3 regions of the Yersinia entomophaga genome follow, and region 1 is predicted to be linked to each of the others. Evidence: riboswitches for the same ligand, from Rfam matches in the RefSeq annotation. Region 1 holds a riboswitch; each other region holds the start of a gene.

Region 1 (3,104 bases):
TCAACAATCGGTATGACAACTTGAGTTAAGCTATGAACCAGATTATTGACCAAGAAGATCTGCCTCTATGCCTAGCCTCGAATTTTCTCAAAACATACCCAAATTGTATTATTCTGCGACGGATGCTCCGGCGCTAAAGACAGTCACCACCGACAAGATTCTACAAATGGTGGTCGATCTGGATGTCGCCAACTCAGAGGACGAACACTACGTCACCGGCTGGATGGGACTAAACAGCGTGATGGTGGTACGTAACTATCAGAATAAACGCGGCACCGCGAACGGTTTTGTGCTGAATAAAGGCAATAGGCATCGGCTGAGCGTGCAGTCTATCGAATTCCGTATTCCTAAAATGGTGCTCTGGATGACCTTCCGCCGCCGCCCGCGGACGATGGAATTGATTACCTACGAGGCGCTGGAAGGCGAGCTTAACGGCATGCAGCAATACCGCAATATTCTGGATAAAGCCTTGATCCAGCAGTTAGAGCAAGACTGGCGCGATCTGAACGATTATCTCGGTGAAGCCTGCTGGCAGTTGGAAAATGGTCGTCCGCTGTGGCAGCGGCTTCATCAGGAAATTACGCCGAAAGCCATCGACCAGGTTGCTGATTCCGCGGTGTTCTGCAGTAAAAACCGACAGATTGACGGCGAGTTCGGCGGGTTCTGGGCCGGAGATTATTTTTTCGCTATACGGCCAAAAAGTGATAAACATCCTCACGCGGCGGTGATGATTTCATGGCGAGAAAACGAACATGACATCGGCAGCTATGTATTTGATCAGAAAAAAGATCAGCAGGGTAATATCAGCCTATTACCCTGCATTCGCCCACGTAAAGGCGCAGAGCACTTTATTCTGAATCCTTTTGACGCCGTTCACTTACAGCGGGCGCTGGCGCTGTTCGCTCTCACCCGCCCATTCCTGATCGCCGAATAAACTGAGCGCCAGTCTGGCTGGGCTACCACCAACGATAAAAGTGGTGAACCGGCCCGATTCCTTGCCCAACCTCCAGCGTATCCGCCTGCTCCAACGCGCCTTGCAGATAAGATTTAGCAGCGGAGACCGTTGTCGCCCAGTTTTCCTGTGTTGGTCGTAGCGCCGCCAACGCCGCCGACAGCGTGCAGCCAGTGCCGTGCGTGTGGCGAGTGGCAATGCGGGGTAAACAGAAACGGAACTCGCCATTAGCCGTAAACAGCCAATCGGGGCTATCCCCACCGGTCAAATGTCCGCCTTTCATCAATACGCCCTGACAGCCCATAGCCAGTAATTCCCGCCCTTGAGCGCACATTTCCCATTCATTAGTCGCAGGCTGACAATCCAACAACGCCGCCGCTTCCGGCAGGTTTGGCGTAATCAGGGAAACCAGCGGCAACAATTGCTGACGCAGCGCCGCCACCGCCGCAGGCTCTAACAGCGGGTCGCCACTTTTGGCCAGCATCACGGTATCCAATACCACGAAATCCAGTGGGTATTGCCGTAACTTTTCTGCCACTATCTGAACGATATTTTCATTGGCCAACATACCCAATTTGGCGCTATCAATACGTACATCGCTCAGGACTGAATCCAATTGAGCGGCCACAAATGCGGGGTCTATCGCATAAACCGACTGCACGCCTCGCGTATTCTGCGCCACTAAAGCCGTTACCACGCTGGTTCCGTAAGCACCCAAAGCAGAAAAGGTTTTTAAATCAGCCTGAATACCCGCGCCGCCGCTAGGGTCAGTTCCGGCTATGGTTAATGCATTGAGACGTTTCATTGGCATATCTCCACGGAAAAGACGATCGATGGAGACAACAGATAAGCTGTGATAGCAGAAGCGAGTAAAACGGTAGGTCGAAGGTACATATTCCTCCCAACCGGCGGTCAAGAAGGCGGTACCCAGAGGATGCCGAGACTTCCCTACGCTGGCATAATCCAGATCAGGTAATACGGGTAAAATCTCAGCCACACAGTGAGTTAGCGCGGCACCCCGAGTCAGAACGACCATTATCAGCGGTTGATAAGATAAGATCAACTCTGGCTCAAGGGTGATAAGTCGCTACTCAGGGGGATAAAATGAACATTCGTGAATATCAGGAAGCCGATCGTCCCTTTTTACGAACGCTGTATCTGGCTTCCCGTCAGGCTGCCTTTAGCTGGATTAATCAGGAAAATTTCCGACTGGAAGACTTCGATAAAGCGGTATTGGGAGAAAAGATTTTGGTGGCGGTAGAGGACGGTAACCGGCTGGGCTTTGCTTCGGTTTTTCGGGAGGAAAACTTTCTGCATAACCTGTTTGTCGATCCGAGCAGCCAGGGTCTTGGCGTGGGAAAATTACTGCTACAGGCGGTACAGAGGGAATTGACCGCTACCGGGGTGTTAAAGTGTCTAGTCCGCAACCAGCGAGCGCTGGCGTTTTATCAGCAAAATGGCTGGCAGAAAATCGCCACCGGCAAAGGAGAAGATGGCGAATATATTTTGATGCATTGGGTAAAACCGAGCTAAAAATCATTTCGGCAATGGGTAATCGGACGCTTCGCTCCTTTCGCGTCAGATTACCCTATGCTCAGGCTAGTTTTCGCGTAATGCTTTCACATCGTCGGCTTTGATGTTCAACGTCGGCTGACCAAACTGTTGCAGCAAATAGTTACTGAGAGTCGCAACTTGTTCATCACTTAGGGTGTTGGCAAAACCCGGCATGAACACTTCACCGTCGTTAGTCTGGCGAGTCACCCCGTGCAAAATCACTTTGACCATATTATTCGGCGTCGTGGCTCCAACCACTGAGTTTCTCATCAGAGAAGGATAATAACCGTCCTTAACTCCCGCGCCGGTAAAACTGTGGCAACTAGCACAGTTCCCCAAATACAGCCGCGCGCCATCAGTGTAATCATCGGCGCTAAACGCCTTGCCGCGTAGCGAATCGACGCCGGTTGCCGGTTGCCCCCAGTCTGAGCGGCTCTTGGTTTCATCATCGAGATTCAGCGGTTTCAAAGTTCGTAAATAAACCGCCATCGCGTTAAGGTCGCTCTCTGTCAGGTGACGGGTACTGTTTTCAATCACTTCGGCCATTGGTCCGGCTGCCTGCGCTTTCCCGTCAACATGGCCGCTGCGCAGGTATTGA
Region 2 (3,104 bases), 390 kb from region 1:
AGTCGTAGCTAAGCGCCTGATAAATAGCCAGCTCAATGGTTGTCGCCTGTGGCCCGCCGCCAAGAGACAGCACGGTAGCAAAACTGGCGAAGCACAACATAAAGATCAGCGCGGCAGTAGGCAGAATCTGGCGGCGCAAATAAGGCCATTCCACCCAGCGGAAATGCTGCCAACCGTTCATTCCCAACTGAGCGGCCAATTGGCGCTGTTCCACCGCAATACTTTCCAGTGATTGCAGTAACAGGCGGGTAGCCAGCGGTAGATTGAAAAAGACATGAGCCAGCAGAATGCCTTGCAAACCATAAGGGGAAAAATGGTAATCCAGCCCTAGCCAGCCGAAAAGTTGCGCTAACCAGCCTTGGCGCCCATAGACGCTCAAAATACCAAATAGCGCCACCAATACCGGCAGAACTAAGGTCATGGCGCATAATCGCAGCAACAGTTGACGGCCGGGAAAGCGGCGGCGATACAGAGCGCGAGCCAGCAGAATAGCGGGAGCCACCGAGAACAGGGCCGATAAAAAAGCCTGCCAGAAGGTAAAGCGCACCACGTGCCACAAATAGCTGTCCTGCCATACTCCGATCCAGTCGGCTTCTGGGGCATGACGCCAGATGGCGCTAAATGCCAGCAGCGCCACCCCAACCAGCAGGAATGAAGCAACTAGTCCCGGGCAGAGCCAAGCGGGGATTAGCGGCTGACGGCGGATTGCCATGCCTGAATCCATTTGCTGCGGTTATCGGCTACTTCTTTCGCGCTGAATTCCAACGCTTTTTTGGGCACGGTCAGAGTGTTAAACCCGGCCGGAAGATCCATTTTAATCACGGGATACATCCAGTTTCCGGTAGGAATATGGTTTTGGAAAGCCGGAGAAACCATAAACTGCATGAATTTCTGCGCCAGCTCCGGTTGTTTGCTCGAGGCTACCTGCGCTGCGACTTCCACTTGCAAATAATGGCCTTCACTGAAATCAGCAGCAGCGTATTGATCTTTCTTTTCTTCAATCAAATGATAAGCCGGAGAAGTGGTATAGCTCATGACAAAATCCGCTTCGCCTTTCAGGAACAGGCCATAGGCTTCACTCCAGCCTTTGGTCACGGTCACGGTTTTTTTCGCCAGTTTTTGCCATGCCAGCGGCGCTTCGTCCCCGTAGACTTTCTGCATCCATAACAGTAGCCCCAGCCCCGGCGTGCTGGTGCGCGGATCTTGATAAATAACCTTCCACGGCGAGTCATTTTCGATCAGTTCATGCAGACTTTTCGGCGGGTTTTTTATTTTTTCCTTGTTATATACGAAGGAGAAATAGCCGTAGTCATACGGAATAAATGTGCTGTTATGCCAGGCTTCGGGGAGCGCCAGCTTGCTGGTATCTATCTGACTTGGCGTAAATAATCCGGTTTTCTCTGCGGATTGCACCAGGTTGTTATCCAACCCTAATACTATGTCCGCCGGACTTTTCTTTCCTTCCATTCGCAGGCGATTTAACAGAGAAACGCCGTCTTCCAGTGCGACGAATTTCAGCTCGCAGTTGCATTCTGCTTCGAAGGATTTTTTGATAGCAGGACCCGGTCCCCAATCAGCGGCAAAGGAATCGTAGGTGTAAACCGTCAGGACAGGTTTGGTGGCTTCAGCCGCGGTGGCGGCGGCTGAAATCAGCAGCAGACAGGGAAGAATTCGTTTAAACACTTTGCACTCCTCAAAAAGAAAGGTGGCAAAGGTATCTGAGGCATTGGTCAATATCCGCAAGTTCATCATATTGCTGAATGACGCTCTCAAATCCCTTCGCCGGTATTAACCGGATCAGGTTCGACGGGTTTACTCTCAGCGAATATTGGCCGCGGTTTGCCGCTAAACAATTTTTCGCACCCCGTTGAGACGGCGCTATTGTAGAGGGATAGCCAGACTAGTGAAAGTCTGTTTATTCCTCCGGCGGCGTAAACCAGGCCGATTTGAAATCAAACCAGCCTAGGGTATTCATCCGCACGCCACGCATGCTGTGCTGTCCAAACAATTCTAGCCAGTGATGGAATAACGGGTGAAATTGATGATTGCTGACCAATCGTTGGCTCCATTCCGCCATGGGCAACCGGTTATTGCGCCACTGCGCGACGTCTTGATACAACTCTTCACTCAAACAGTGTTGCAAAAGAGGAAGTTCATATAAGGTGGCAAAAATGGAAAATTCCACCGGCAGATAGAAGTTGGCGCTACCTAGCCAGATATCGCTTTTGGCTTCCCCCCGATACCAGCTGGCGTAATCCAGTTCTTGTACCACCAGTTTCACGCCTTGCGCGGCCAGTACGTCTCTCAGCGTTTGGCTAATGGCGTTGAATTCAGGATGTTCGGTAAAACAGGTTACGGTGAGCTCAGTTAATTCGAGGGGTTTGGCAGAAGGTGGGTTCAGACGATTATGGTGCCAGCGCGGCAAAATACCGTAGGCTGGCGACCAGTAGCGCTGATACAACGCATCGGCATGGCTGAGTAAAGCCACCGGTGTGATCAGTTCACATAGCCAGCGTCTCACGTCCGGTTGGCTGGTGAGCGGGGAGCGTTGATCGAAAAGGAGAAAGTAGCAGCCTTCTTCCAGCCGACTTTCCAATTCGTTGCGGCTGGTATCATCCGCCTGTAAATGAACGCCAGAAGACACTAAATCTTCTGACAATTCAGGTAACACCCAAATATTGACCTCATCAATGAGTGCGCGAAAACCGAAGTAGTTATCGAAAGCCTGAATTTTAAATTGATTTTGCCGGTTGCGAATCACCGAGTAAGGGCCGGTGCCGATAGGATAACGCGAAAAATCAGGTAGTTCAGGCCATTCCTGCGGCAAAATCATGGCGTGAACGCTGCCCAGTAGCCAAGGGAGCCAATAGTCTGGCGTATTAAGTTTTACATCAATGACATAAGGCGTAGGAGAGGTGATTTCCGTGATGTGGGAAAACAGCGGCTGTGTGGTCAAACGCTTTAATGACGTAATCACATCCTGCATTTCTAATTCACGGCCGTGATGGAAGTGAATCGCTGGACGTAAATAAAAGCGCCAATGCAAGGGGGTTAGCGTTTGCCAGTGATGAGATAAATCTGGCTCGGCTTCCCCATTTTCCTCA
Region 3 (3,104 bases), 2.0 Mb from region 1:
TGCGGCACAATGCCACGGTATCTTCGATTAAACGGCGGGCTACAGTACCGGGCGGCGGCAACAGCGGCAGTTGATCGTAACGATACCAATTGGCGTTGAGCAATTCTTTTGGATCGTGGCGCAATTCGCCGCTGTCATACTCCGCCATAAAAGCAATCATCAATGAATGCGGGAACGGCCAGGGCTGCGAGGTCACGTAGTGTAGATTTTTAATACGAATATTGCTTTCTTCCATCACTTCGCGGGCGGTCGCCTGTTCCAGCGTTTCGCCCACTTCGACAAAACCTGCTAATACCGTATGAATGCCGCCACGATGACGCACATGCTGAGCCAGCAAAATTTCTTCGCCGCGCCGAATCGCTACGATTACGCAGGGCGCGATTTGCGGATAATAACGTTCACGGCAATGGTTGCACAGACAGGCCCATTCGGTGCGGCTGGCATGCATTTGATGACCGCAGTAACCGCAAAAACGGTGAGATCGGTAAAACTCCGCCAATTGCACGCCACGACCAGCCAACTGGAATAAACCGCGATCGACATCCAGTAACTGACGCACCGATCCCATTTCGCTGGACATCAGTTGGCGAATTAACCAAACCGCCTGCCCTTGCCATTCGCCGATCTGTCGGGCCGTTTTTCCCTGTAATGACCAAAGTGCCGCGCTACCGTAGGGTAATTCCCCTTTGGGCAGCCACAATTTGTTCTCATGGCTAACGATCCACCAGCCATGTTCCTCACCTGTAAGTTGTAGTTCCATATCGTTGTTGCACAACCTCGACTTCACTGGCAATCTAGAATCTGGCTTGTTACATTTTTGTAACCTACCGTTACTTTTTCTTACTCACGGAGTCAATCATGCTCAACCGACTGGAAAGCCTGACTCAACGCGTTGGCGGCAGTAATGAATTAATTGATCAATGGCTTCATGCACGCAAAGAACTGTTAGTCTCGTATTGCACCGTGATCGGTATTAAACCGCTAAAGGAAAAGCATACCCCGCTCAATCAAAAAGCGCTGGAGAACTTTTGCCATAATTTGGTGGATTACCTCTCCTCCGGCCACTTCCATATTTACGACCGAATAATCAAACAGGCAGAAGGTGCCTCTAGCCCAAAAATGGCGCTGGCAACCAAGTTCTATCCGGCGCTAAAAGATAATACTCAAACTATCATGGCTTTCCACGATCGCTATACCGACAATGAGATCGATCAGGATAGCTGCTTCGAATTCCATCAGGCATTATCGGACATCGGCGAAGCGCTTGACGCTCGTTTTACTCTGGAAGACAAATTGATCCAACTGGCCGCCGAATCCTGGGAAGCCGCTCACCCTGCGGCCACCGAAGATCCGAAGAATTAACGCCATTATTCGCGCGGATCTATTACGCAAACTTGAGCTTACACTGAGTCGCGAGCATTTGGATCACAGCCCAAATTCAAAACGACAAATAAAATAGCTTATAAGACATACTTGTAGTTTTTATTCTCTCTCCTATACTGAGGCTTCTTGTCGGAGTGCCTAGCGCAGGCTTTTTATCCAAGCAACGCGCAGGCTGAGACCGTTAATTCGGGATCCGCGGAACCTGATCGGGTTAGTACCCGCGAAGGGAACAAGAGTAATTTATCGCTATCGCACGGCTTTCACCTTTAATGGATGAGCTCCGTCGCACCTGGCTAACATCGTTACTCCCGCCAAGCTCCAGACAAGCAATTTTCCCAATAAACCACACTGGTAGGAATTTGCTATGTCTAATAATACTCATGCTTCTCCATTGGCTGCATCAGCCAAACCCAAAGCCCGTCCACGCAAAGAACAACGTGAAGATGCCCAACAGTTTATCAATACGCTACAAGGCGTTAGCTTCCCTAATTCTCAACGGATCTACCTGCAAGGCTCAAGATCGGACATTCAGGTGCCGATGCGTGAGATTCAGCTCAGCCCAACCTTAATCGGCGGCGGCAAAGACGATCCTCGCTATGAAGATAACGAAGCGATTCCAGTCTATGACACCGCGGGTCCCTACGGCGATCCTCAGGCCAAACTAGATGTTCACGCAGGATTACCGAAACTGCGCGATAGCTGGATCGCCGATCGTCAGGATACCGAAATGCTGGAGGGCGTAAGCTCCGGTTTCACTCAGCAGCGTTTAGCGGATGAAGGTTTGGATCATTTACGTTTCGAACATTTGCCACGCCCTAAAAAGGCGATTGCGGGCAAATGCGTAACCCAACTGCACTACGCCAGAGCGGGTATCGTCACGCCGGAAATGGAATTTATCGCTATTCGGGAAAACATGGGTCGTGAACGTATTCGCGGCGAAGTGTTACGCCACCAGCACCCGGGACAAGCCTTTGGTGCCCATTTACCGGAAAATATTACGCCGGAATTTGTTCGTCAGGAAGTCGCCGCTGGCCGCGCCATTATCCCCGCCAATATTAACCATCCAGAATCTGAGCCGATGATTATTGGCCGGAATTTCCTAGTAAAAGTGAATGCCAATATCGGTAATTCCGCAGTGACCTCCTCTATCGAAGAAGAAGTGGAAAAGCTGGTCTGGTCCACCCGCTGGGGCGCGGATACCGTCATGGACTTGTCCACCGGCCGCTATATTCACGAAACCCGCGAATGGATTTTGCGTAATAGCCCGGTGCCGATCGGGACTGTACCTATCTACCAGGCGCTGGAAAAAGTGAACGGCGTGGCGGAAAACCTGACCTGGGAAATGTTTCGCGACACTTTGCTGGAACAAGCCGAGCAAGGAGTGGATTACTTCACCATTCACGCAGGCGTACTGCTGCGTTACGTACCAATGACCGCCAAACGCCTGACCGGCATCGTCTCCCGCGGCGGTTCGATCATGGCCAAATGGTGTCTATCCCATCATCAGGAAAACTTCCTGTATCAGCATTTCCGCGAAATCTGCCAAATCTGCGCCGCTTACGACGTTTCATTATCACTGGGTGACGGCCTGCGCCCCGGTTCTATTCAAGATGCCAATGATGAAGCGCAATTTGCCGAATTGCATACTTTGGGCGAGTTAACCAAGATCGCCTGGGAATACGACGTGCAGGTGATGATCGAAGGTCCCGGCCACGTACCAA

The links. A riboswitch is a leader RNA that binds a small molecule or an ion and turns the genes downstream of it on or off. The one in region 1 is predicted to bind thiamine pyrophosphate.
Region 2: it holds a riboswitch for thiamine pyrophosphate, as region 1 does, so the genes downstream of both, thiB (thiamine ABC transporter substrate binding subunit) here and thiD (bifunctional hydroxymethylpyrimidine kinase/phosphomethylpyrimidine kinase) in region 1, are expected to answer to the same signal.
Region 3: it holds a riboswitch for thiamine pyrophosphate, as region 1 does, so the genes downstream of both, thiC (phosphomethylpyrimidine synthase ThiC) here and thiD (bifunctional hydroxymethylpyrimidine kinase/phosphomethylpyrimidine kinase) in region 1, are expected to answer to the same signal.

What each region holds. Positions count from the first base shown of each region.
Region 1 is NZ_CP010029.1:3,459,481-3,462,584, reverse strand. Features, by position in the region: gene PL78_RS15635 (hypothetical protein) at 68-934, shown strand; gene thiD (bifunctional hydroxymethylpyrimidine kinase/phosphomethylpyrimidine kinase) at 957-1,757, opposite strand; TPP riboswitch at 1,881-1,983, opposite strand; gene PL78_RS15625 (GNAT family N-acetyltransferase) at 2,057-2,485, shown strand; gene PL78_RS15620 (cytochrome c) at 2,552-3,104, opposite strand, start outside.
Region 2 is NZ_CP010029.1:3,069,218-3,072,321, forward strand. Features, by position in the region: gene thiP (thiamine/thiamine pyrophosphate ABC transporter permease ThiP) at 1-712, opposite strand, end outside; gene thiB (thiamine ABC transporter substrate binding subunit) at 688-1,683, opposite strand; TPP riboswitch at 1,757-1,877, opposite strand; gene sgrR (HTH-type transcriptional regulator SgrR) at 1,916-3,104, opposite strand, start outside.
Region 3 is NZ_CP010029.1:1,507,617-1,510,720, forward strand. Features, by position in the region: gene nudC (NAD(+) diphosphatase) at 1-760, opposite strand, end outside; gene PL78_RS06860 (Rsd/AlgQ family anti-sigma factor) at 859-1,362, shown strand; TPP riboswitch at 1,504-1,629, shown strand; gene thiC (phosphomethylpyrimidine synthase ThiC) at 1,748-3,104, shown strand, end outside.